One region of the Pseudoalteromonas sp. TAB23 genome, then DNA from elsewhere that is predicted to be linked to it. Evidence: riboswitches for the same ligand, from Rfam matches in the RefSeq annotation. Region 1 holds a riboswitch; the other holds the start of a gene.
The links. Region 1 has a riboswitch for lysine ahead of dapA (4-hydroxy-tetrahydrodipicolinate synthase). Riboswitches for the same ligand answer to the same signal wherever they lie in the genome.
Positions count from the first base shown of each region.

Region 2: linked by a shared signal. The riboswitch ahead of lysC (lysine-sensitive aspartokinase 3) and the one ahead of dapA (4-hydroxy-tetrahydrodipicolinate synthase) in region 1 are both predicted to bind lysine.

Region 1 covers NZ_AUTP01000165.1:29,784-37,162, forward strand. Annotated here, with positions in the region: partial or broken gene L654_RS01000000125670 (fused MFS/spermidine synthase) at 1-15, opposite strand, end outside; gene L654_RS0106970 (bifunctional GNAT family N-acetyltransferase/hotdog fold thioesterase) at 264-1,157, shown strand; gene L654_RS0106975 (phospholipase A) at 1,230-2,264, opposite strand; gene L654_RS0106980 (succinylglutamate desuccinylase/aspartoacylase family protein) at 2,482-3,603, opposite strand; gene L654_RS0106985 (PLP-dependent decarboxylase) at 3,609-4,814, opposite strand; gene L654_RS0106990 (2,3,4,5-tetrahydropyridine-2,6-dicarboxylate N-succinyltransferase) at 4,814-5,554, opposite strand; gene dapA (4-hydroxy-tetrahydrodipicolinate synthase) at 5,570-6,454, opposite strand; lysine riboswitch at 6,645-6,845, opposite strand; gene L654_RS0107000 (DNA-3-methyladenine glycosylase I) at 7,038-7,379, shown strand, end outside.
Region 2 covers NZ_AUTP01000147.1:22,127-38,398, reverse strand. Annotated here, with positions in the region: gene L654_RS0106050 (2-hydroxyacid dehydrogenase) at 1-153, shown strand, start outside; gene L654_RS0106045 (sodium-dependent transporter) at 249-1,571, opposite strand; gene L654_RS0106040 (4'-phosphopantetheinyl transferase superfamily protein) at 1,713-2,471, shown strand; gene lysC (lysine-sensitive aspartokinase 3) at 2,531-3,934, opposite strand; lysine riboswitch at 4,010-4,182, opposite strand; gene nhaD (sodium:proton antiporter NhaD) at 4,284-5,531, opposite strand; gene L654_RS0106025 (hypothetical protein) at 5,754-7,025, shown strand; gene L654_RS0106020 (hypothetical protein) at 7,029-7,577, shown strand; gene L654_RS0106015 (ATPase) at 7,574-10,351, shown strand; gene L654_RS0106010 (DUF4136 domain-containing protein) at 10,460-11,011, shown strand; gene L654_RS0106000 (peptide-methionine (S)-S-oxide reductase) at 11,592-12,080, opposite strand; gene L654_RS0105995 (TonB-dependent receptor) at 12,268-14,133, shown strand; gene L654_RS0105990 (hypothetical protein) at 14,242-14,712, opposite strand; gene L654_RS0105985 (YkgJ family cysteine cluster protein) at 14,917-15,180, opposite strand; gene L654_RS0105980 (efflux RND transporter periplasmic adaptor subunit) at 15,350-16,272, shown strand, end outside.

The DNA.
Region 1 (7,379 bases):
GATTTTTTCAGTCATATTCTCAGCATAAACTAGCAACGTTAAAGCGCAATGGCCTTTGTCATTATTTTTTTACGTTATTTTACAGGCATCACCAAAGTCGTATTTGCAGTTTTTTTAAGATGGAGTATGGTATTTGCCATAATAATGCCAATCAATTTAATTATTTTATTTTTTTAGCTTGGTAGATAACCAATACTATTAGTATAGCGCCGTAGCCTTTTTTTTGACTTTTATTTACGGCTTATATAACAACAGGAGTATGTATGTTTCAGGTAAGCACCCCACAAAGTAGCGAAGATTGGCAAGCGTATTACCAATTGCGTTGGCAGGTATTACGCGCGCCTTGGGGCGAGCCTCGTGGCTCTGAACAAGACGATATGGAACAAGACTCTGAGCACCGCTTTATAAAAAATAAAGAAGGCGAAGTGCTAGGTGTAGCACGTTTGCACTTTAACAATCATGAGCAAGCACAAGTGCGCTACATGGCAGTTGCAGAGGGGAACCGTAATCAGCATATTGGTAGTCGTTTATTACATGAGCTTGAAAAAATAGCATGGACGCAAAATGCTGATGAACTGGTTTTATTTGCTCGCGAACGTGCGCTTGAGTTTTATAAACGCCACGGTTACGAACTAAAAGAAAAAGCACATTTAGCGTATGGCGATGTACAGCACTTTAAAATGATAAAGCAAAAACCGTCTGAGCCAGGCTGGTTCCGTCATCCAAATTGGACGCAAGTACTACAAAATACGTGGCGTGAGTCTATTCCAATTAGTGACGCGATGGGTATTAAGGTAGAAAGCTATACCGATTGGCAATTTACAACCAGCGCCGACCTAGACGCTAACTTAAATCTACATAACACCATGTTTGCAGGTTCTATTTATAGCTTGGCCACGCTAACAGGTTGGGGTGCTACGTACTTAGCACTTAAAGAAGCTGGGCTTGAAGGTAATATTGTATTAGCCGATGCTAACATTAAGTACTTAAAGCCGCTTACTACCGACCCACGTGGTTGTGTTGATATACAAACCTGTAAGGGCAAGTTAAGCGATTTAGAAACCGATGGTAAAGCAAGTTACATAGTGCCTGTAACTATTTACGATGGTGATAACGTGGTTGCAGAATTTGAAGGACAGTTTGTAGTAAAAAAATAACTGTTTAGCTGTTCAAAACACAAAAAAGCCAAGCGATGCTTGGCTTTTTTGTGTGTAAAACTTAGGGAAGTATCACAGCAGATCGGTTAATAATATACCTACACCAATACGTTCTACATCCGCATTGTAATCAATTAAGCTTTCGCCATAACCGTTAAAGTATTGTGCATAACCACGAACGCGGCCCCATAAAGGAAACGACCAGTCGAGTTGAATTGCACCACGATTATCTGAATTTAAATTGTTACGTGTCATAAAGCTAAATTCATGGTCATGAAAACGATACGCGCCGCTAAATTCAAAGTAACCCATGTATTTGTATATGTCTGGGTTGTCATCGCCCTTAGCTTCTAAAATATCTTCTTTTTCGTCCTCAGCTATTCGGTACCAAGGTTTAAAGCTAAAAACAAAGCCTCTGTTTTCCCAGATAAAGTCTGCATAAATACGGTTCCACGAACGTGAGTTTGGTTGGCTTCGACCATTTGACTGATGCGAAATACCTAATGCGATTGCCATTTCGTCGCCCCATAATACGTTTTCTGGGTCGAGGTAATTTATCCAAAATATCTCTGGTTCGTAGTTGGTCTCACGAAATGGAGAAGAAATTTCTGAGTTATAAATCTGCCAATATGATTGCAGTGTAAAGCCAAAAAATATGGCTTGGTCTTTATCCGAAAAATCATCGTAAAGAGGTACTTTTATCGATAGCTGGTATTTTGCTTCTAAGTTGTCGAGCGGTTCACCGTCGTTATCGTCTGTTAGTGCATCAAAGCCATCAAATGGGCGATCGTTTGGGTGTGATACGTACGAAAGCGGTAAAATATAGTTACGCTTATGTGGCGTAATTACATTTCTATTTTTTTTACCTACTTCTTCACGAGCTTGGCGTTTATCAAGCGCGGTAAGTTGTTTGTTTTCTTCAAGAGCTGAACACTTTTTACGAAGATCGTCTAATGTTTGTTTACCATCCCCGCCAATTACCTCATTTAAAATACACTGCTTTACAAGTTCGATGTCGTTGTCTTGCTCATTTGTAGCAACTTCTTCTTGTGCGAAGGTAGCTGTACTTATTAAGGCAGAAAGTGTGATCCAGTGGCGCCAGCTCATTGTAATTCCTTGTGGGTTCGGGTTGTGTTGTATGCGTTAATTTAATTATAACGTCTTTTTACATATGTAACGGTGAACTTTTACTGAATTTGTATTTATAACAAGGTCTGTACGTATACAAAGTAAATATAGATCAGAAAAAAAGCGGCCTAGGCCGCTTTTTTAATGCACATTAACTATTTTAGTTAATGTGCTCTCACGCAATGAGAAGGGTGAGCTAAAGCTCAAATATGTTAGTAAAAAACTTATAAAGTTCGGTGCCTTGGTTAACACTCGCCGAGGCAAAGTGCAAAATGGCAATTGCATCGCAATCGAGAGTAAGTGTTTGCAGTGGTTGCTCGCTTAAGTAGCGCTCCATTCGCAAAATATTGGCAATAGGCTCACCGGCTTTAATGTGTCCGCCAAGCGGGGCTATGTATTCAACCATGCCGCCAATGGGGGCGTAATAAGCAAAGTAGTCATCTAAATTACATGCATAGCGAGTGATATTAGCTGGCGTATGCGGTGCATTTTGTAAAACACCTTTGTGATTTAAGTAACTTAAAATGCTGTTAGCATCGTTTAGTGCTTCTTTTAAGTCTATTTTTTCTTGGCTGCCTAGCTCTACAGTAAATGCTTCTACAGGTATTGATAATTCGCGACCTTGCCCACTAAGTGCATCACTTAAATGCCACCATGGGCAAAAGTTAGCTTCATCCATTGCACCGTCAAAATCACTAGGAATAAGCAGTACATGTTCAATATTAAAGTAACGTGCGCTGTCGGTTGCATAGGTTGGGCAGTACAAATGTTTGCTTGAAATAGGACCTGTGTGCAAATCGAGTACTATATCAGCCTGATGAGCGAGCTTTTGTAGGTTAAGCGCAATGCGTTTACCCGTATTAAGTAAATAAGCAGGGCCGTTAAGTTTGCTGTCTACTTCGTCAATAAGCGCCTGTTTGAAGTTACTTTTTAATGTAGCGTCGTCATACTGAGTATGATTTTGTGCAAACTGTGCCACTAAATTTTTATTGTAGTGATACATGCGATTCCAATTAGTGCCCGTAATCGGATCGAACCTGCCAAGGGTAAACTCGCCAGATTTTTGATTACAACCAATCGGATTTGCATAAGGCACTAATGTAATATCGCCATTAAGGTTTAGGTGTTTTAATTGCTCAAGTAGCTGAAAAATAACTGCGTTACCTTGCACTTCAGCGCCATGCATATTGGCCTGAACATAAACACTAGGCCCTGTGCCATCACCTTTTAAACGATACACCGGAATTGTAAGGGGTAAGCCGTTTGCAACTTCCCCTACTACAATGTTCTCTTGGCTGATGTGTGTTGTATTACTCATGCTTATTACCTTAAGTAGTGGCTGGCATTTTCGGCTTGGCGAACACAGGTAAGTTCACCGTTTTGCAATGTGTACTCGCCGGCGAGCTCGTGGCATAAAAAATACGGCATACTTTCGGTAAAGCCGTAAGCACCGCATTGACTAAACACTAGCCAGTCGTGCTCATTTAAATCGCTTGGCAGGTTATGCTCACCTAAGCAATCAAGCGCTGTACAAAGCGGGCCGTATAAAGTGACCGCTTGAGTTTTAGCACTGGATTCACGCAGTAACGCAGCAGGAAAATCTTGGCTGGTAACAGCAGGGCGTAATAAGTGGTTTATACCGCCGCTTAAAATGACTTGCTGTTGATTATAGTTTTGTTTGCGCTCTATTACTGGGTTTGCGTAATGACCACATTCGCCAACGGCATAACGACCAAGTTCCATCCATAGCTCTTCTACGCCCGCATCATTTTTAATTTTAGCGAGTGCAGCTATTAAGTCATCCCAATCAAGTGTTGTTTCGCTTTGTGTATAAGGAATACCTAAGCCGCCACCTAAATCGAGAATTTTAAGGCTAATATTTAAATCGCTGGCAAGTTGGCTAAGTGGTGCAATCATTTGTGACCACAATTCGCTTAGCTTTTGCGTGCTAAGCATGTTGCCCCACTGAAAAATATGTAAGCCGTCAAACTTAAGTGTAGGGTAGTCGGTTACATTGAGTGCTTGCCACTCATCACAACCCAAACCAAACGGCGTAAGGCTGTCGCCGCCCAGGGGGTTTTTTTCACCTTCAGGCCAGCGTAATTGCACTCGCAGTAATACTTGTAACTGCGTATTTTGCAGTTGCGCTTGTTGGTTTAACCAACGTACTTGATTGAGGCTTTCGGCCACGAATATACGCACGCCGCGCTCAATAAAGTGTTTTATTTGTTTAGGGCTTTTTGCAGGCCCTGTGTTGAGCACGCGCTGTGAGCTAATACCTTGTGCTAGCACTTGCTCAAGCTCACCTTTACTTGCTACGTCAAAATTAAAGCCAGCGCTGTCTAAGCTTTGAATAATTTTAGACAGTGGATTTGCTTTTACCGCGTACCATAGTTTTACGTCGGTTTGCGCAACTAAACGCGCAAGATGCGTGTTTAGTTGATCTAGGTCGTAAACAAAAAAAGGTGTATCAAGTTGTTGTGTAATTGTATTTACAGCGGTTTTGATAGGCGTGCTCAAAAAGCTCATTATCGTAAAACCTCTTCAAGCAATAACGATGCATCGCTTTTCTCGTCGCGGTATTTAACTATTAACGCACACGACATGCTTAAGCCTTGCTCGCGTGCCCATTCGTTTGACGCAGGGCGAGAGCCTGGTATTACAATCGCGTACTCTGGGATTGGCTCGCCTTTATCTAGTTGGCGCTCGTTTACGCAGTCGTATACCGGAATAGTTGCTGATAAACGCACGCCTGGGGCAAGTACAGCGCCTTTTTTAATGACTACACCTTCAACAATAATACAGCCAGCGCCAATAAAGGCGTCGTCTTCTACAACTACTGGGCTTGCACCAATTGGCTCAAGTACACCACCAAGCTGAACTGCAGCACTTAAATGTACGTTTTTACCTACTTGTGCGCACGAGCCAACTAATGCGTGGCTATCTACCATTGTGCCTTCGTCGATATATGCACCGATGTTTACATACGCTGGTGGCATAATAATCGTGCCTTTAGCAACATAAGCACCACGGCGAACACTAGAGCCACCCGGCACCATACGTACGCCATCGTCAGTACTAAACTCTTGTGGAGCTAGGTTATGTTTATCAACAAAACCACCTGCAAACTCAGTATTAGTGCCATTTTTGAAGGCATCCAAAATGCCTTGTTTTACTTCTACGTTAGCTTGCCATTGGCCGCTTTCGTTTTGTGATGCTGCGCGTACTGCGCCCGATTCTAAATTATTTAATAGTTCTAACCAGCTCATTATAAAAACCTGTATTTAATGCCAAGATAAAATGGTGTTGTTTGCAGTTGTGATGCAATCGGTTTGAGTTAACTCAAGGTGTGTTAAAGGTGGACGAAGTTGCGGGCTGCTTAAGCGACCTTGCAAATGCATCAATACCTTTACGGGAATAGGGTTTGCGACAGCAAATAGGCTACTAATAGCGCTTGACCACTGGGCAAATAAATTAGGGTGTTGACCACTTAAGCTGCGTTTAACAAACTCATGAGTTTGTGCGGGCCATGCATTTGCAGCTACCGACACCAAACCTTTTGCGCCAGCTTGAGCAAAATAAGGCATTAGCGCATCGTCGCCACTAAAAATAGCTAAATTAGGCGCAGCTTGGCGATAAGCTTCAAACTGAGCAATGCTGCCGCTCGCTTCTTTTAACGCCCAAAAATTTTTATTATTTTGTAAGTTTTGAATTGTTGCCGTTGGGATGCTAACAGCACTTCGACCCGGTACGTTATAAAGCATACACGGGTGAACACTTGCATTAAGTAGGCTTTCAAACCAATGAGTTTGACCTATAGCGCCAGGCTTTGCATAAAGCGGTGAGCCAAGTAAAAAGCTATGAATTGGGAGTGTATTACAGTAGTTAACCCACTCAACTTGTTGCTTTAAGTTACTACCGCCCACAGCAACCATGAGTGGTACTGCTGGTTTTAGCTGGCATACGTGTTCAACAATGGCTTGTTGCTCTTTTAGCGTGAGTGCTAAACCTTCGCCCGTACTGCCAAGTAGTAAAATACCGTTATGCGCTGCTTCTTGATCGCTAACCAGTTTAGTTAACGTGTTGTAGTCAACATCGCCGTGTTGATCAAACGGCGTTACTAGCGCGGTCCACAATGAGTAGTCATTTAAATTGAAGTTATTGATCATCTCTCACGAACTTATAATTTGTACCAACTCTATTAAAAACGTGATCATTTTAGCGATAACTAATTTAATGCAGTTGGTATTATTCGAAGAGTTAAAAAGCTTTATGGAAGGAGCCGCATTAACGTCGTTCGAACTAATAATTCGAAGAGCGAATGGGCTTAAAATAATAGGGCGCACGGCCTTAATATTTAAGACCAGAAGCTCTCCACCAAACTAATAAGCTGCTTGTTACAAGCAGCTATTGGTGACAGTCGCTAGGGTTCAACCTAGTCGCCCGAAATAAACACCTCGCAAAAGTGATTACTTCTCGGCGTTAATTCCCCTCACGTATGCTCACTGGAGTTTGCGCTCCTAACATACGCTACCTGAATAACGCACCTCTTCTAGCCCTTTGCACCTGTTTGTAGAGTAAAAACTTACAAACCTGAGCAATTTAAATAGGGTAATTACGGCGATTAAAGCATTTTAGCCGTCTAGGTGTCAAGCGACTAAATGCATATTCATTCATCCATAATGGGAGTGGTTACGTATTGGGTGCTTTTCTCGTACACTAGCAATATAAGTAGTGAGGTATTTAATTAGTATGGAAAAATTTAGCGATATTTATAAGCGAGCGGTAGAGCGAAAAGGCTCCGAAAAAATGCTTAAGTTATTACTTGCAAAACCGCTATCTAAAAAACAACTAAGCACGTTAAGTGACGACGATTGGCTTGAGGAATTTACTCGAAAAGTATTTCAAAGCGGCTTTTATTGGTCAGTCATTAATAATAAGTGGCCAGGCTTTAGAGAGGTTTTTTGGGATTTTAGCGTTGATAAGTTATTAATGATGCCACCTGATATGCTGGAACAAAAAGCAACGGATGAGCGAATCGTTCGTAACTATAAAAAAGTAAAAACAATTACCGAAAATGCTTACATGATCCAC
Region 2 (16,272 bases), on a different contig from region 1:
ATATTTTCGCGCTTAGTGAGCTTTAAAAATGTTTTAGTAACGGGGCATCAGGGCTTTTTTACCCAAGAGGCACTCACAGAAATTGCTAATACAACAATACAAAATGCACTTGAAGTAAATGAAGGTAAGCCTCTAACTAATGAGGTTTTATAAATACCTTGGCTGTACCTAAATAACAAGCACAAAAAAGCGAAGTGCGTTTTAAGCTCACTTCGCTTTATTAATCTATTTTTAGGGTTTAGATAAAATTAACCAAAGGCAACGTTTGCAAATACCAAGGTCATTAATATTGGGCAAACAAAACGAATATACTGAGCAAACCAGTAATGTACGCCGGTTGTTGCTTGGTGTAATTTATTACCACGCTGCCACATCCACCCTACTGTAATAAAGTAAAATAAGCCCATAAGCGGTAGTTGGTATTGAGTAAATAGCATAATAACTAAGCCAAATAACCAATCAAAATTTAATATAATGGCGCTTGCACACACAAGTACAACGGCGCTTACCGCCCATGTTGCTTTGGTGCGGCTAACGCTGTGGTTTTCGACTAAAAACGCTACCGGAATTTCGGTGGTCGATATAGTTGACGTAACCGATGCGATAGACATTAATACAAAAAATAATAAACCAACTAATAAGCCAATTTCGCCCATAGTGCTAAATAGCTCAGGTAAAATAGCAAAAATAAGTTGCCCTTCGCCAATCAGTTTACCGCCACTAAATACCTCTACACCGTTGTGCTGCGCCACATAAATAGCAGGAATAATAAGTAACCCCGCTAAAAACGCAACGCCAGTATCAAGTAAAGCAACACCTGCTGTAAGCTTTGGTAAATTAGCATCTGGCTGTAAATACGAGCCGTAAATCATCATACAACCCACACCTAGTGAGAGCGAAAAGAACGCTTGCCCCATTGCAGCAATAATTAAATTAGGATCGAGTATTTGGCTAAAATCAGGAATTAAATACGCGGCAAAGCCTTCGCTTGCGCCATCAAGTGTTGCAATGTAGGCAATTAAACCAACAAGCAGCACAAGTAACAGTGGCATTAAACGGCGCGACCAGGTTTCGATTCCCGATTTAACACCTTTTAAAATAATACTGGCAGTTAAAATAAGCATAAGCGGCGTAAATACAAAATTACGCAGCACTGAGTCGCTATGTAAAAATTCGCTTGCACCTGTAAAACCTAAAAAGGTTGTTATGGGTTCAATAGCGTACGAGAGCATCCACCCTGCTACTATTGAGTAAAAACTTAGCATAACAACTGCGCCCGCAAGGCCTATATAGCCTGCCGCAGCACCAACCTTACGGTTAGTGTTTTGCCATGCATCGCCCAATGCTTTTACAGGATTAGCTTGTGCTTTGTGACCTAAATAAAGTTCGGTATACAGCGCAGGAAGCGCAAGTAAAAATATAACAATAAAGTAAACCAGTAAAAATGCACCGCCACCATGGTTGGCCGCTTGCGTAGGAAAACCCCAAATATTACCTAAACCCACTGCTGCGCCAGCAGCGGCTAAAACAAAACCAAGTCGGCTTTGAAACCCATCACGCACTTGTGCCATACATCTACAAATCTGTTATTATTTTGATTATTGTGAATTAAACCATATTTCATGCCAGCTGAGTAATAAAATTGTACCCAGCCTTTATTAGTGGCGTTAACCGCTCACAATATCAGCGACTTCTTTTGCTTTAGGGCTTTTATGACTGAACACTATTTTAAAAACGCCTTGAGTATTACTTCAACTCAATTGGCAAATTTGTCTTTAGCGAGTAACAGTATTTTATTATTTAATGCTAAAACACTTGAGCTTAGTGACTTTAATTTGCCCGATTACTTAAGCCCATTTGAGATAACCATTATAAACCGCCGCAAAAGCCCACAAGCTAAGCAAGAGTATTTAGCTACGCGGTTATTGTTAAAACACCTTATTAAAATAGCGCAGCCGCAACATGCGCACGTGGCGCTTAATAAAATGAGTACAGAATTTGACGAAGCAAGCTCAAAGCTGCAAATACATGTAAATGGTAATGTTATTAATACCTGTATTTCGCATTCGCATGGTTTAGTTGGGGTCGCGTTAAATTTTGATAAAAGTGAGTTCGGTTTTGATATTGAAAAAGTAAGCCTAAAGCGCTCATTTGAAAAGCTCGCTAAGCATTTTTATCATAATGATGAAATTATACTTATCACCAAGCCTACTAATACCCAAACCCAAGCAGATACGTTTTTTAGAATTTGGACATTAAAAGAGTCACTTGCTAAAGCCACCAGCCGCCCTATTGCAAAATTACTTAGCCCCAATGTGTTTGACGAATTAAATAGTGCAAAGCTTAGCGCTTGCAGTAATAGCATTACTGTAGCTGATAGCAGTGACCGCAATGTTTGTTTTGATGTAAGTGTGGTGCATAAAAAAAGCATCGACTGGCGATGCTTTTTATTAACCGACTTTGTTAAGTAACTTTACTAGGTAGTTTTACTAGGTAACTTTACTAGGTTATTTTCCTGAATAACGATTACTCACGCAGCAAAATCATTTTCTAATAAACGGCTATGAATAGACTGTACTACGTTATCTGACTCAGTTTGCTCTACTAAAAAGCACAGGTTGTGCTTACTAGCACCGTGACAAATTAATCGAATGTTAAAGTCTTTTAGTACACTCATTAAGTTCATTTCGTGTTGGCGTAATTGAATCTCAGAGCCAATAAGTGCCACCAATGTTAGGTTGTTTTCTACCGAAACATGGCAAAACTCTGCAAGCTTATCTAGGCATTCTTGATCAAGCTCTGGACGCGAGGCATTTTGCGCGTTATCAAGGGTTATAGCTACACTGATTTCTGAGGTGGTTACCAAATCTACCGATATATTGTATTCACTTAATAGTGTAAATACGCGTGCTAAAAAGCCGCTTGCTAGTAGCATTTCTGGGCTTTTAAGCGTAAGCAATATTTGGTTTTTACGTTGTGTTACTGCGCGTATACCTGGTTGCTGCGATTTTTCGCGCTCAATCCATGTACCGCCACGTTCTGGCTCTCGGCTAGAACCTACAAACACATTAATGTGGCTACGGCTCGCTGGTAAAATAGTCGCTGGGTGCAATACTTTTGCGCCAAAGGTTGCCATTTCAGCGGCTTCGTCAAAACTTAAGCGTGCAATTGGCGTCGCTTTTGCGCACAAACGCGGGTCGGTGCTAAAAATACCCACTACGTCGGTCCAAATATGCACGCTTTTAGCGTTGATTGCTTCAGCTAATAATGCAGCGCTGTAGTCTGAACCACCACGTCCAAGCGTTGTTGTTTGGCCGTATTCGTCACTGCCAATAAATCCCTGAGTCACAATTACTTGAGCGTCTAACAACGGGATTAAATGTTCTTTAGCTGCTTGCGCTGTGGCTGCAACATTAGGCGTTGCTTTACCAAATTGGCTGTCGGTTTTAAGCACCTTGCGCACATCAAAGCGATCGGCATTTAAACCTTGTAAACGCAGCACTTGAGCAAACAAATACGACGATAAACGCTCACCAAAGCTTAGTAGCTCGTCGTGTTGCTGATCGGTTGTTAGTGACTCTTGAGCCAATGTTTGAAATGCTTTAAGAGTTTCGTTAAAGCCAACCGCTAAATCGGCATCTAGCGATAACTCATCTAAAATAGTTTGTTGAATAGCAAGCACGCCGTTTATGTGTTCTTGGCGCTCACTTGAGGTAATACTTGGTTTGCAAAGTGCAACTAAGTGGTTAGTTACGCCGGCACTAGCGCTCACGGCAACAATACGTACGTTTTTATCTGCAACAATAATTTCGCTACAGCGACTCATCGCTTCAAAGTTTGCAACACTGGTTCCGCCAAACTTGGCAACGATGTAATCTGATTTTGCGCTTAACTCTGTTTGAGGCACTGTTTGTGGCGCTGATTGGGTAGTCATTTAGTCTCCTTTCGCGGTATCCAAACCGCAATAAAACAAGAAGAACTTGGCAAAGGAATGCTTGAAGATAAGTCCACTGCCAGAAGCTCTCCACCTATATTGGTGACAGTTTTGAGGATTCAGCCCCATAAACCGAAAAACAATGACGACGTACCATTATTTTCCTCGGCGAGTACTTCCCTCCTTAATGATCATCGGCTTTCGTCGCCTAACATTAAGTACCTAAGTATCGCACCTCTTCTGAATGCTTTATTAACCAGTGGCTAATAAAACAAAACCCCACTAAGTAGCGGGGCTTTGAAAGTTATCGTTTAGACGTCTAGCTGTCAAGCATTTAATAATTTATGAGTTAAATAAAACTGCCCATGTAATACGAGCCCGCATATCCAACCGTGTAACAAATTAATAAATGCAGCGATAAACGCAAGTAGCTCATAAAGGTAAGCGCTTTAACTTTGCTCATGGCAATAATGCCCGCAGCCGAACCAATAATAAGCATTGAACCGCCCACGCCCGTTGCATACGTAAACGACAACCAGTGCTGTTGGCTCATTACTATATCGGCTTTTAATAAAGCAGCAGTAAGCGGTACGTTATCGACCCCTGCTGATAATATGCCCATTAAGTAGTTTGCGTATTCAGGTGCCATTACCGTATATAGGTCGGTAAATTTACTCAACATACCAATTTCTTTAAGTGCGCCTACAAGTAAAAGTACACCTACAAAAAACAATAATGTGTCGTATTCTATATCGCGAACAAAGTCGATTATGTCTTTGTTAATGTCTTTTTTGCGCATTAAAAATTGCGCGACTAAAAACATCACTGATAAGCCGAACAAGAAGGTTAATAAAGGCGGTACGCTGTAAACTACACTCAGCATAAGTGTGCTCACTACGGTAGATAAAAATATAACAGCAATGGTAATGTCGGTTTTTTCGATGCGGGTTTTACCTGCACCAGCAAACTCAACACGCCCTTTCATACCTATAGACAGTAACGCGGCTAGCAGCATAACGCTTGCAAGTGCTGGCGCTATAAGTAGTAATAAATGAGCAATGGTTACTTTGCCATCTAAAAATATCATCAGTGTGGTTACGTCACCTGTTATTAGCGATACCCCACCTGAGTTAACCCCAAACACAATAAGCGTGGCGTATTTAATGAGTTTTTTAGGTTCAAGTTTTAACGACATAACAACCGCGAGCGATATAAGCGTAGCTGTTACGTTGTCTGAAATCGACGAAAACAAAAATGCAAAACCACCTACCAAAAACATGAGCTTTTTTTCGCTAATACTTTTTGGCATAACACGGTGCACAATATTTTCTATAAACCCCTTTGAATTTAAATACGCTACAAAGGTCATTGCAGCCATTAAAAATAGCCATAGAGAGGCAATTTCTAAAATATTTTCGTTTAGGAGGTGTTGAATTGTATCGGGGCTTTGCCCGTGTAGAGGGTATATAAAAAGAAGAATCCAGCAAAGCGTACCAAAAAACAGCGTGGTTTTAGCTTTATTGACATGGATAATATCTTCTATAACGATCAGTAAAAATGCAATCGCTATCAGGGTTAGAATAATCGAGGAAACCATGGTAGTTAAACAACCTTTGATATAGTTTTAAAGAACACACAAATAACATTCCATTTCATGTGCCTATTTTCGGCGCGAATTTTAGCACTGCCTCTATGCAAAAACTATTATTAAATGGTCTTAAAAACGAATACTATATACAGACAAGGTTAATTAAAAATACGTAATAATGAGTCTTCTAAAAGAACTCAATAATAAAATACTAGGATGTTGTAACCTCTTATGATCCCAGCTAAAAAGCTGCTAAACACCATAACCGAACATTGGGGTGTATTAGAGCTATTATTTAAACGTTTTAAAATGGCTGACTTTAGCCTAAAAGACGTACAAAACGCGATTAAGCAAAAGCAGCCTACGTGGTCAAACGAACGCATTTATAAAGAAACAAATCGTTTGTTAAACCAAGATATTTTAATTCCACTGGCTAAATCCTCACAGCTTGAAATAAATCGTGCCATTGCCGACTTTGCTACGTTTTTACTGCAAGAAGAACATTTAGGCTTAGCGCAAGAAATTAGCGTATTAGTAGACGACCTAGCTCGTTTAGGTAACCGCCTAGATAACGCTGGCGAAATAGAAGACTTTGACGACTTACGCCGCTATAGCCGCATTATGGATGATCGGGTGCGTAAAATAATGAAGCTCTATACGCACAACGAAAACGCTATTTTAAATATTGTTGAACAAGCTAAATCTAATAATGCGGTGCAATCGCTGCAAAAGCGTTATAAAGCGGTAATAGAAGCGTTTGACGAATACATAGAGCCAATGCTTGAAATGGTTGATATTCGCGGTGAATTTCATGCGTGTTTTACCCTCATTGAAGAGCAAATAAGTAAGCAAATACTGCACATTGAGCGCTCAGGTAAAGCGTACAACGACAAACGTATGCTGGAGCAATTACGTACCCGTATACTCGAAATGCATTTAGTGGGTCGAGAAAGCTTACGTAAAAGTGCCGACATGCTTATGCCGCTACGCGAAGAGTTACGCCGTAATAACTTAATTACTCGCCAAGCAGCCAAAGTACTTGGGCTTGTGCGCAAAAATGGCGTAGACAACATGCTAAGTGCTGTACAGCCACATTTTGTGAGCGACGCGCAGCGATATTCGCTTGGTCAGCAACGTCATATTGTGGCTTACATGGCAAGCTTGGTTGAATTTGAACACGAAGAATACCAATTGCCCGATCAACAAGACGTGCCTGCATTTGTTACGCCTAATATTCCTGACTACAACGATGTTAAAACCAGCTTTGCTAAGCGCTTTAATAAAAAACGCAAAAAGCCGCAGCCCTTGCTGCAATTTTTAGACGAAAGCTACCCAAATCTCGATGCCGACGAAATGCTATTTTTGTATCAAAAATTAGTCAGCGACAGCGATATTAAAATAATTCAAAGCGATGAAAAAGCCCGCGTAAAAATTGCCGGTCAGCACTTTTCTTTATATCCATTTAATTCAGAGCCTCAGCCAGATTCAAAGGCAGATAAATAAACCATGACACACATAAACTTAGACGAGCTAACCCACCTACAAGCCATTAATAAAAAATTAGTAGCGGGTTATCACATTTGCGAGCAAGACAACGTAATGTGGCAAGAGCTTGACCAACACATAGAAGACTACACCGCCCTATTTACCGCTTTAGGTAACGATTTAAAACGCGACAGCCGTGGCTTTTATTACTTTGGTAGCGACGAAAGCACACCCAATATGGGCAAAATATCTCGCGCTATCGCACTCACCATTTACATTTTAATTGAGCACTACGCCAATACGGGTAAAGACCCAATGCGCGCATTGTTTGACGACGTAAACGATTTAGAGCTTATGCAAACGCTGGTGCAAATTAACAAACATTTATTTGATCAGCTTGAGATATTTTCGGGATCTGATTTGCGCAAAGACGTTTACCTGCGCATGGTGCGCTTAGGTTTAGCCCGTGAAGTAGAAGGCGGCTTTATGCTACAAGCGCCAATTCACCGCTACATAGATGCACTCATGGAAGTAAACGAAGAAACCTATATTACAGAGGACGAGGAATGAAAAATCTATACGGACTAAGTAAACTCGCCCTACTTAACACCGCAGGCTATGCAAAATGTGTGATCCCGCTTGATAAAAGCAGCTCTATTTGCGCGCCCAATAACACAGGTAAAAGCTCGGTTATTAACGCCCTGCAGTTCCCGCTTATTAACGATTTGCGCTTAACAGAATGGGACGGACACGATTTAGATGAAACCCGTAAGTTTTATTTTTCATCCGATCAGTCGTACATTTTACTCGAAGCTAACTTGCCTCATGGCTCGGTAGTAATAGGCGTTGCAGGGCTTGGTAAAATTGCCGGTTACGCGCATCAGTACTTTTGTTATCAAGGAAAGCTTGATTTAGAGCAGTACACGCAAGGTAAAACTATTATTAAATTTACCAAGCTGTTCAACCATTTAAAATCGCTTAACTACAACCCTATTGAGCTTAAAGCACAAGAGTTAAACGCGCTACTTACTGGCGGCGCAACCCCATTTGACGGCGACATTAACTTAAAAATGATCCCGCTTAATAATGTGCAAGACTCCTCTATTTATAAAGAAATATTTAGACGTATTCTTAATTTACACAAATTAGGCGCAAGCGACGTAAAACGCTTTATGCTACGCGTGTTTGAACGCCATATGTCGAACTCTAAGGTCGATTTTTATGAAGTATGGCGTCGCTCATTTGATAAAGTAAACCGCTCAAAACGCGAATTAAAAGCCCTTGAGTCAATGCAAGAGCCAATAGCCGCGCTTGAATCAATGCTTGAAAACCAAACCGTGCTTAAAGGTAAATTAGCGGCGTACGCACCTAAAATTGACCAAGCATTGATTGATTTTGATACCTATCAAGAATCGCAACTTAATGAGCTGGGTATAGCGCTTGAAGATATAGAGCACGAAAAACACGAGTTTGAGCAAAAGCAAAGCCTATACGTACAGCAATCGCGTGATATAGAGCGTAGACAAACTCAAATTGAGCAGTGGTTTTTAGATTACGATGCGCTTAAAAGCGAGTTTGAACTGGTAAATAAAGCCACGCTCAAAACCAGCCTGACTCAGTTAAAACAAGATTACGAGTCGCTTTCGCACTCTATAACCAGCGCACAAGGGCAAAGCCTACACACGCTTGACTACCGCATCAGCGAAACACAAAAACAAATTAAGAGCTTAAAGCTGCAACTTAAAAATCTTGAGTTTAATTTGTTTACCCGTATGCGCGAAGACCTCTCGTTAAAAGAAGTAGAAGAAATATCGCGCATTTTAAACCCAGATATTCTCTCGTTTGCAACCACCACTAATGGCGATATAACCATTGATGATGAAGATGCATTTGGTGAATTTTTATCGCTACTTAGCGAAAACGTTAAAGGCGGCGTATTAACGCTACCAGGTGCGAGCATTAAGCTTAAAAAGCTCTCGCCTGTGCAAATGCAAAGCGGCGAAAACAAGGAGCAATTAACCGCTCAGCTAAATGCACTTGAGCATTCACTTAAAGAGTTTAAGCAACAACGCGATGTTGCAGCAAACGTTGCCGACAAGCAAAAAGAAAAAGACGCGCTATACGATGAGCTTATGAGCGCAGAGAGCGCGCTAAAGCGCTTAGAGCAGTTTGATATAATGCAGCAGTCGGTTGAAGCGCAAGCCATGCTAAAAGAGCAGTTATTAGCTGAGCGCGAACAAGTTGACGACTACTTGCAAGATATTCAAAAAAATAGTGGCTCAATTGCCGATCGTCGCTCGTTAATTAAATCGAAACAAGAGCAAATTAATCGCCAAACTGAGCGCTTACGCCAAGTTAAAAGCGAGCGAATTGACCACACGCTTGATTTATACAGCGGCAAAGTGACCCCGTACATGATTGATATTACGGTCGACTTTGATAACTTAAGCGATCTTGTTCATCACTTTAATAAAGACTGCCAAGAGCTGCGTAATTTTGACATAAACGTGCGCAACACCTATTTGCATGTATATAACGCGGGTATAACTAAATTCGACAACGAAAACGACGAATATACTAAGTACCAAAAGCTAATAAGCGCCTTTCATAATATTGATAACGAACGCGACGCTGTTGAACGCCAAGCTCGTGTTGCACTTACCGAAGTGGCTGCAACTATTAAAGGCTTACGAGAAGATTTAGACCGCCTTCGCCGCGAAATGAACAGCTTTAATAAAGGCATAAGCCAGCACCGTATTTCAAACCTGCAAGCGTTTAAAATTAACGTAATACCGCGCAAAATGCTGGTTGATAGTATAGATACCATTATCAGCACGTCGCATCAGTTTGAACAAGGCGACACACTTGATTTACTGAGCCAAGAACCGTACAGCGAAAGTGCGGTAAACGAAGCGAAAGATCACTTAATTAAACTCGCCTCAGATAAAGCGGGCTTAACACTTACCGATTTATTTGATATTCGATTTGAAGTGGTTAACCGCGCAGGTGAAACAGAGCACTTTGAAAAAATAGATTCGGCGGGTTCAAACGGCACACGTATTACGATTAAGTTATTGTGTGGCATGTTGTTTATTCGCTACTTATTAAGTGACCAGGAACAAAACCTATACCGTATACCTATTTACATAGATGAAGCGGCCGACATTGACCCACAAAATCAAAAAGCAATTATAGAAACCGCACTAAGCTTTGGTTTTGTGCCTATATTTGCCTCAGTTAAACCACAAATAAGTTGTGACTACATTGTGCCTATTCGCTCGGTAAAAGACGGTGCACAAAACTGGGTAGATGAAAAAGATTGGATTGAAGTTGAACACAATTAATTGGCCGTTAAGGCAAACCAACTAAACTAAAATATAGGACGTTTAAATAATACACATTTAAACTATGTGTGTTATTTTAAATTAATGCATTTTATTGGAGCAAACGTAATGAAAAATATACTTATTGTTGCAGCGCTAGCACTTCTTACAGCCTGTACACAAACCCCAGATTGGGATTACGATAAATCAGCTAACTTTAGTAATTTTAAAACATTTGCTTGGGTAGAAAACGCCAGCCTAACTAAAGACACAAATAACTATCAAATTAATGGCCTAATGGAAAAGCGTGTTCGCACTGCCGTTAATGCAGAATTGAGCCAAACACTAGGTATGAGCTTAGTTGATGCAGCGCAAGCTGATGTACTTGTTAACTATCATGCATCGGTAGATAAAGAGCTTGAAGTAGATAACTTCAATATAAACTACCGCCCGCATTGGGGTTATTGGGGTACTGGTTTTCAACGCGATACAACTGCGCGTGAATACGAAGTGGGTACACTGATTATTGATATTGTAGACCGTGAATCTAACCAGCTAGTATGGCGCGGCGCAAAAGAAGGTCGATTAAAGAAAAATCAATCGCCAGAACAACGTGAAACATCAATTAATAAAACAGTGAGCGAAATTTTAAGTAACTTCCCGCCGCAAAAGCAGCAGTAAGTTAAAATTAGCTATAAGTAAGTTTTAAAAGAGCTCACAGTACGTGAGCTTTTTTGTGGGTGTGTATTTTTGGAACTTTTAAAATAAAGTTATTACGAGCTGCGCTCGTCACGTCAGCAAGCTGCACGTCTACAAAAAACACCGCGTCAAACTTTACCTGTAGGCGCTAAGCTTGCTTGCGCGAGAAGCGATAGCTTCTAATTACTTACTTTTATAGGGCTATATTCAACCTTAAATTACGAGCTACGCTCGTCACGTCAGCAAGCTGCACGTCTACAAAAAACACCGGATTAAACTTTACCTGTAGGCGCTAAGCTTGCTTGCGCGAGAAGCGATAGCTTCTAATCACTTACCTTTACCTAACGCTATATTCAACCTTAAATTACGAGCTACGCTCGTCACGTCAGCAAGCTGCACGTCTACAAAAAACACCGCGTCAAACTTTACCCGTAGGCGCTAAGCTTGCTTGCGCGAGAAGCGATAGCTTCTAATTACTTTATAGCGCTATATTCCATCTTAAATTACGAGCTGCGCTCGTCACGTCAGCAAGCTGCACGTCTACAAAAACACCGCGTTAAAGTTACGATTTATACTTATGCAGTAACTCAAGCGGTATGTGGCAATAGTCATCAGGATGATTAGTTAAGCGGTCTTGATGCTCAGGATCGCTTGGCACGTAGTTAGTTAGCAGCTCGACCCCTACCACAATTTTATCAGCATCACTTCGCTGGCTTATATAATTGCTAGCGACCTTTAAATGATCTTGGCTTTTGCTATAAATGGCAGTGCGATATTTAGGGCCTACGTCATCCCCTTGTTTGTTAACGCTATACGGATCAATAATCTCAAAAAAGAAGCCAAACAGCTCGTTTAAGCTAACCTCTTTTGTACTAAATATTACTTTTACACACTCAGCATAACCGTCGTATTCGCCTTGTGTATTATCATTTTTTCCATTAGCCCGCCCTGCTTCAGTACTTATTACACCAGGTAAGTGCTTTAAAAACTCTTGCACGCCCCACAGGCAGCCACCTGCAAAGTAAATAGTATCTTGCTGTTTTATATTCATAATAAATGTGACCAAGTTTGTTAGATGCATTAACGTTGCAAATGATAATCAAATGCAGTTTTTAATGAATTAATGTACAATCGCGCCAAAATCGCAGTTGTTTAATTGAATTATTTTATCACGCCTTAAAAGTGTGTTCTGAATTTAATTGTTACCGTAATTGCATATAAAAAATGAGACACACAACATGAAATGGTCACCGCACTTTATACTCCCTGCACTGCTATGCAGCGCGAGCAGTTTTGCCTACGGCGAAGCTGTAACTAATAAAACTGAAGCATCACCGGCAATCGAAAAAATAACGGTTGAGGCATCGCCCACTGCAAACACATTACCTGTAGGTACATTTGACTCTCCAGTATCTAATTTAGAGTATGACCCACGTGTTGATTTGCAATCACGTAATATGGCTGAAGCGCAAGCCGATGTAACTATACGTGGCGGTATTTTTGAAAATACCGGCTTTAGAGTTGGTAGTGCTACTTTACTTGACCCACAGTCTGGGCATTACTTTGCTGAAATTCCTATTGCACCGCAAATGCTTACCGGCCCTTATATTTTAACAGGCGCAGACAATGCGCTTAATGGTGCTAATAGCTCTGTAGGCACTGTATCGTTTGGCTGGAAACCAATTAGCACGGGCGGCAGTGTATCGGTAGGTACTGGCACAAATGATTTTAACTTACAAAGCTTACATGCGGGTGTAAGTATGCCCCTTGAAGGCGCAAAGGATTGGAAGCTTGGTTTTGAAGGTGAGATTTCTCACTCACAAAGCGATGGCACTATTGATAACGGCGATCACGACTTTACGCGTGCATCGGGTCGCGTTCAATTAGCTGGCGCTGATTCTCAAACCGATTTATTTTTTGGCTCACAAGATAAGTTTTTTGGCTGGCCAAATTTGTACACACCATTTGGCGTTAACGAAACAGAAGAGCTAGAAACCCGCTTATTAATGCTAAACCATAAGCAAAATTATGCGCAGGATAGTAACTTTGAAGTGTCGGCTTATTACCGCACACACGACGATCATTATATTTACTCTCGCGAAAATCCAAGCGCTTTTGAAGCGTTTCACAAAAGTGAAGTTAAGTCGTTAGCGCTATCGGGGCATCATGCTCAAAGCGATGTATTTGCTGTAAATTATTCAGCGCAGTTTATTGACGACTCAATTGAATCTACCACGCTTGAAAACAACTTTACCTCTCGTAAGTATTATAAATTAAGCGTATTGCCTGAATACAAAATGGCGCTTGAGGATAATAAACAACTTACATTTCGTTTAGGTGCTGCGTTTGACGATACAAATAGAGACGACTCAGAACTGTCACTTATTGGTGATGTAACGCTTAATACACAAAACAGCAAAGGTTTTGAGCGCACGTTTTATTTATCGTACGCAGAGGCAAGCCAAGTAGCAGGCTATACCGCGATTGGTGGAAGTGATTCAGGCGGGTTATTTAGAAGTAATTACACCCTTGAGCGCGAAACGACTAAAAGCCTAGAGCTAGGTTTATTAGTTGATGAGCAAACTTGGCAACTTAATTCGGCTATTTTTTATCGCAAAGATGACAACTTAACCGATTGGACGTTTAATTTTGATTCAAGCTCAGCGCGCTTTGCAAACCCTGTAGATATAAATACGACGGGCATTGAGTTCTTAGCAACTAAACACTTTGAAACAACCGAAATTGTAGCGAGTTACACCTACCTTCATAAATCAGAAAATTACGGTGCGGCAGATATTGATGCTAGTTTTTACGCATTAAACTTTCCTGATCACCGCCTAACACTCGGCGCAATTTGGAATCCTACTGATATATTGCAGTTTAGAATAGATAACGAGTGGCGCAAACAGCACGAAAATGCGCTGCGCGGTAGTGACGACGATGCTTTATTTACTCATTTAACGTTAAAAATTACGCCGCCAATGCTAAAAAACTTATTTATTACTTTAGCAGCAGATAACCTATGGGGTGAATCGTTTGAAGAGATACCTGGTACACCAGGGCGAGGTGAGCAATATACGTTAAGCGCAACGTATAGTTGGTAGAATTGAGCTATCACATTCAAAGACCTGTTTATTTAAAACAGGTCTTTGAATAAATATTTAGCAAAAAATAAACGGCATACTAAATATTAAGAGCTTTGATTACTCAGCTTATATTGAACCAGAACGACATTGTCTTTTTCTTAGCTCATTATCAATTTGTAAAGGGCGACTAAGCTCATCTGTAAGAACCGGCGAAACAACCGTACCGGTTTCAACTTCTTGTATCCAGATTGATATTTTATCCCCTTCCCTTTTTCTATTTAGCATGTAGCTTTTATCAGAATCTAAATTAACGTTAAAATTAACAAAAGCTTCTTTTTGACTATTTAAAACATCAGGGTTTGAAACACTCGCCTTTACCCATAAATCATGCTCACCACTGATATACTGCTTTGGTTCAGCCCATTGTGTAGGTTTTTTGTTAAAGCACATCAAGTGGACATATTCTAGATCTACTCCCTGCTCTCTTTTAAAGTTTTCGAGTCTAAAGTGGTCTTCTTTAATATCGGTTTTAATTGGTAAGTTTGAACAACCTAATAAAGTCACACCTAATGTAAATGCTGTAAGTAAATTTTTCATTTTTCTTTCCTTTTAAAAATTAAGATTGAACGAAATCACCTATAAATGAGATTTATAAAAAGTATCTTACAATTTCCTATATTAGCAACAAAGTTAAATATGTCTAATATTTCGCCATTAAATAAATTAACGACTGCTTTTAATAACCTTGTGAAGATTTTTATTAATAATATATTGTAAATAGATGTGTATTAAAAACGAGGATTAAGTTAGCTCTTCAAGCTCTGTAATAAGTGCTAAAGCCTGTGCATTTGTTGACCCGCACACATCAAGCGTGGCGCTAAAATCACTGCATACTTTAGGTCGGCTTGAATCACCAAATAACTTACATAAATTACGTTCGTCTAGCTGAATACAGCGCTCTCCGGCCTTTTTACCATTTGGCATACCTGGAATAGGCGAACTAATACTTGGCGCAATACAACATGCGCCGCAGCCTAGCCTGCAACTCATCGATTCGGTTTTCATAATATCCTCTGAATAAAACACACTTACTTTAATTCCTTTTTAGGAACGTAATTAGCCGCATGTTGAGTTGTAATGTACATATGTAATGCTTTGTTACATCTTAAAACGCCTTGTAAACACTTTATTGCGTATTATTGCTCTGTCACCACCAATTATGAAGGAATGCCTTGTGGCTACTACAAAACAAATAATACTCCCAATTGCTGTTTTAGCAGGCGGTATTGCTTTAGCTTTCGCCTTTATGGCAATGAAAAAACCACCCGAAGAAAAGCCAGAGCAAGATTTACGCCCTTTAGTTGCAACACAAAGCATACTTTTAGATTCTATAACGCTCGATGTTAAATCGTACGGCATTGTTAAACCAAAGGACCGTACCGAGCTGATAGCACAAGTTAGTGGGCAAGTTATTTCGGTATCAGATCAATTTGTTGAAGGCGCGTTTGTAAAGCAAGGCGATATTTTAGCACGAATTGATGCAAATGATTACGAGGCAGACTTTATTGAAGCGCAAGCAGGTTTAGCACAAGCAAGCTCAGCACTTGAAATAGAACGCGCACAAGCACATGTAGCAAAAGCTGAATGGGAGCGTATTAAATCGGACTCAAGCGAAGCTATTGCCTCAGAACTTTATTTACGTAAACCACAACTGGCCGAAAAATTAGCGCGTTACCGCTCTGCTCAAGCAAGTGTTAAACGTGCTAGCCGCAATCTTGAACGTACTTATATTAAAGCCCCATACGATGCCATTATTAATGAACGCACAATTAGCTTGGGTTCAGTAGTAAACCCAGGTAATAGTTTTGGTGCATTGAGTGCAACCTCAGTTGCAGAGGTCCGTTTACCCGTTGCCGACCAAGAACTGCAATATTTAAAAAATGGCGGCGTAGGCTCAAATGTTACATTTAACGCAGAATACGCGGGTAAGCAAACAATGTGGCAAGCCAAAGTAATTCGCACCGAGGGTGTGGTTGATCAAACAAGCCGTATGAGCTACTTGGTTGCACAACTTGCAACACCTTATGGCGATAAAACACGCCCTCTTCGTTTTGGTTCATATATTAACGCTACCATTGAAGGTCGCCCGCTTGATAA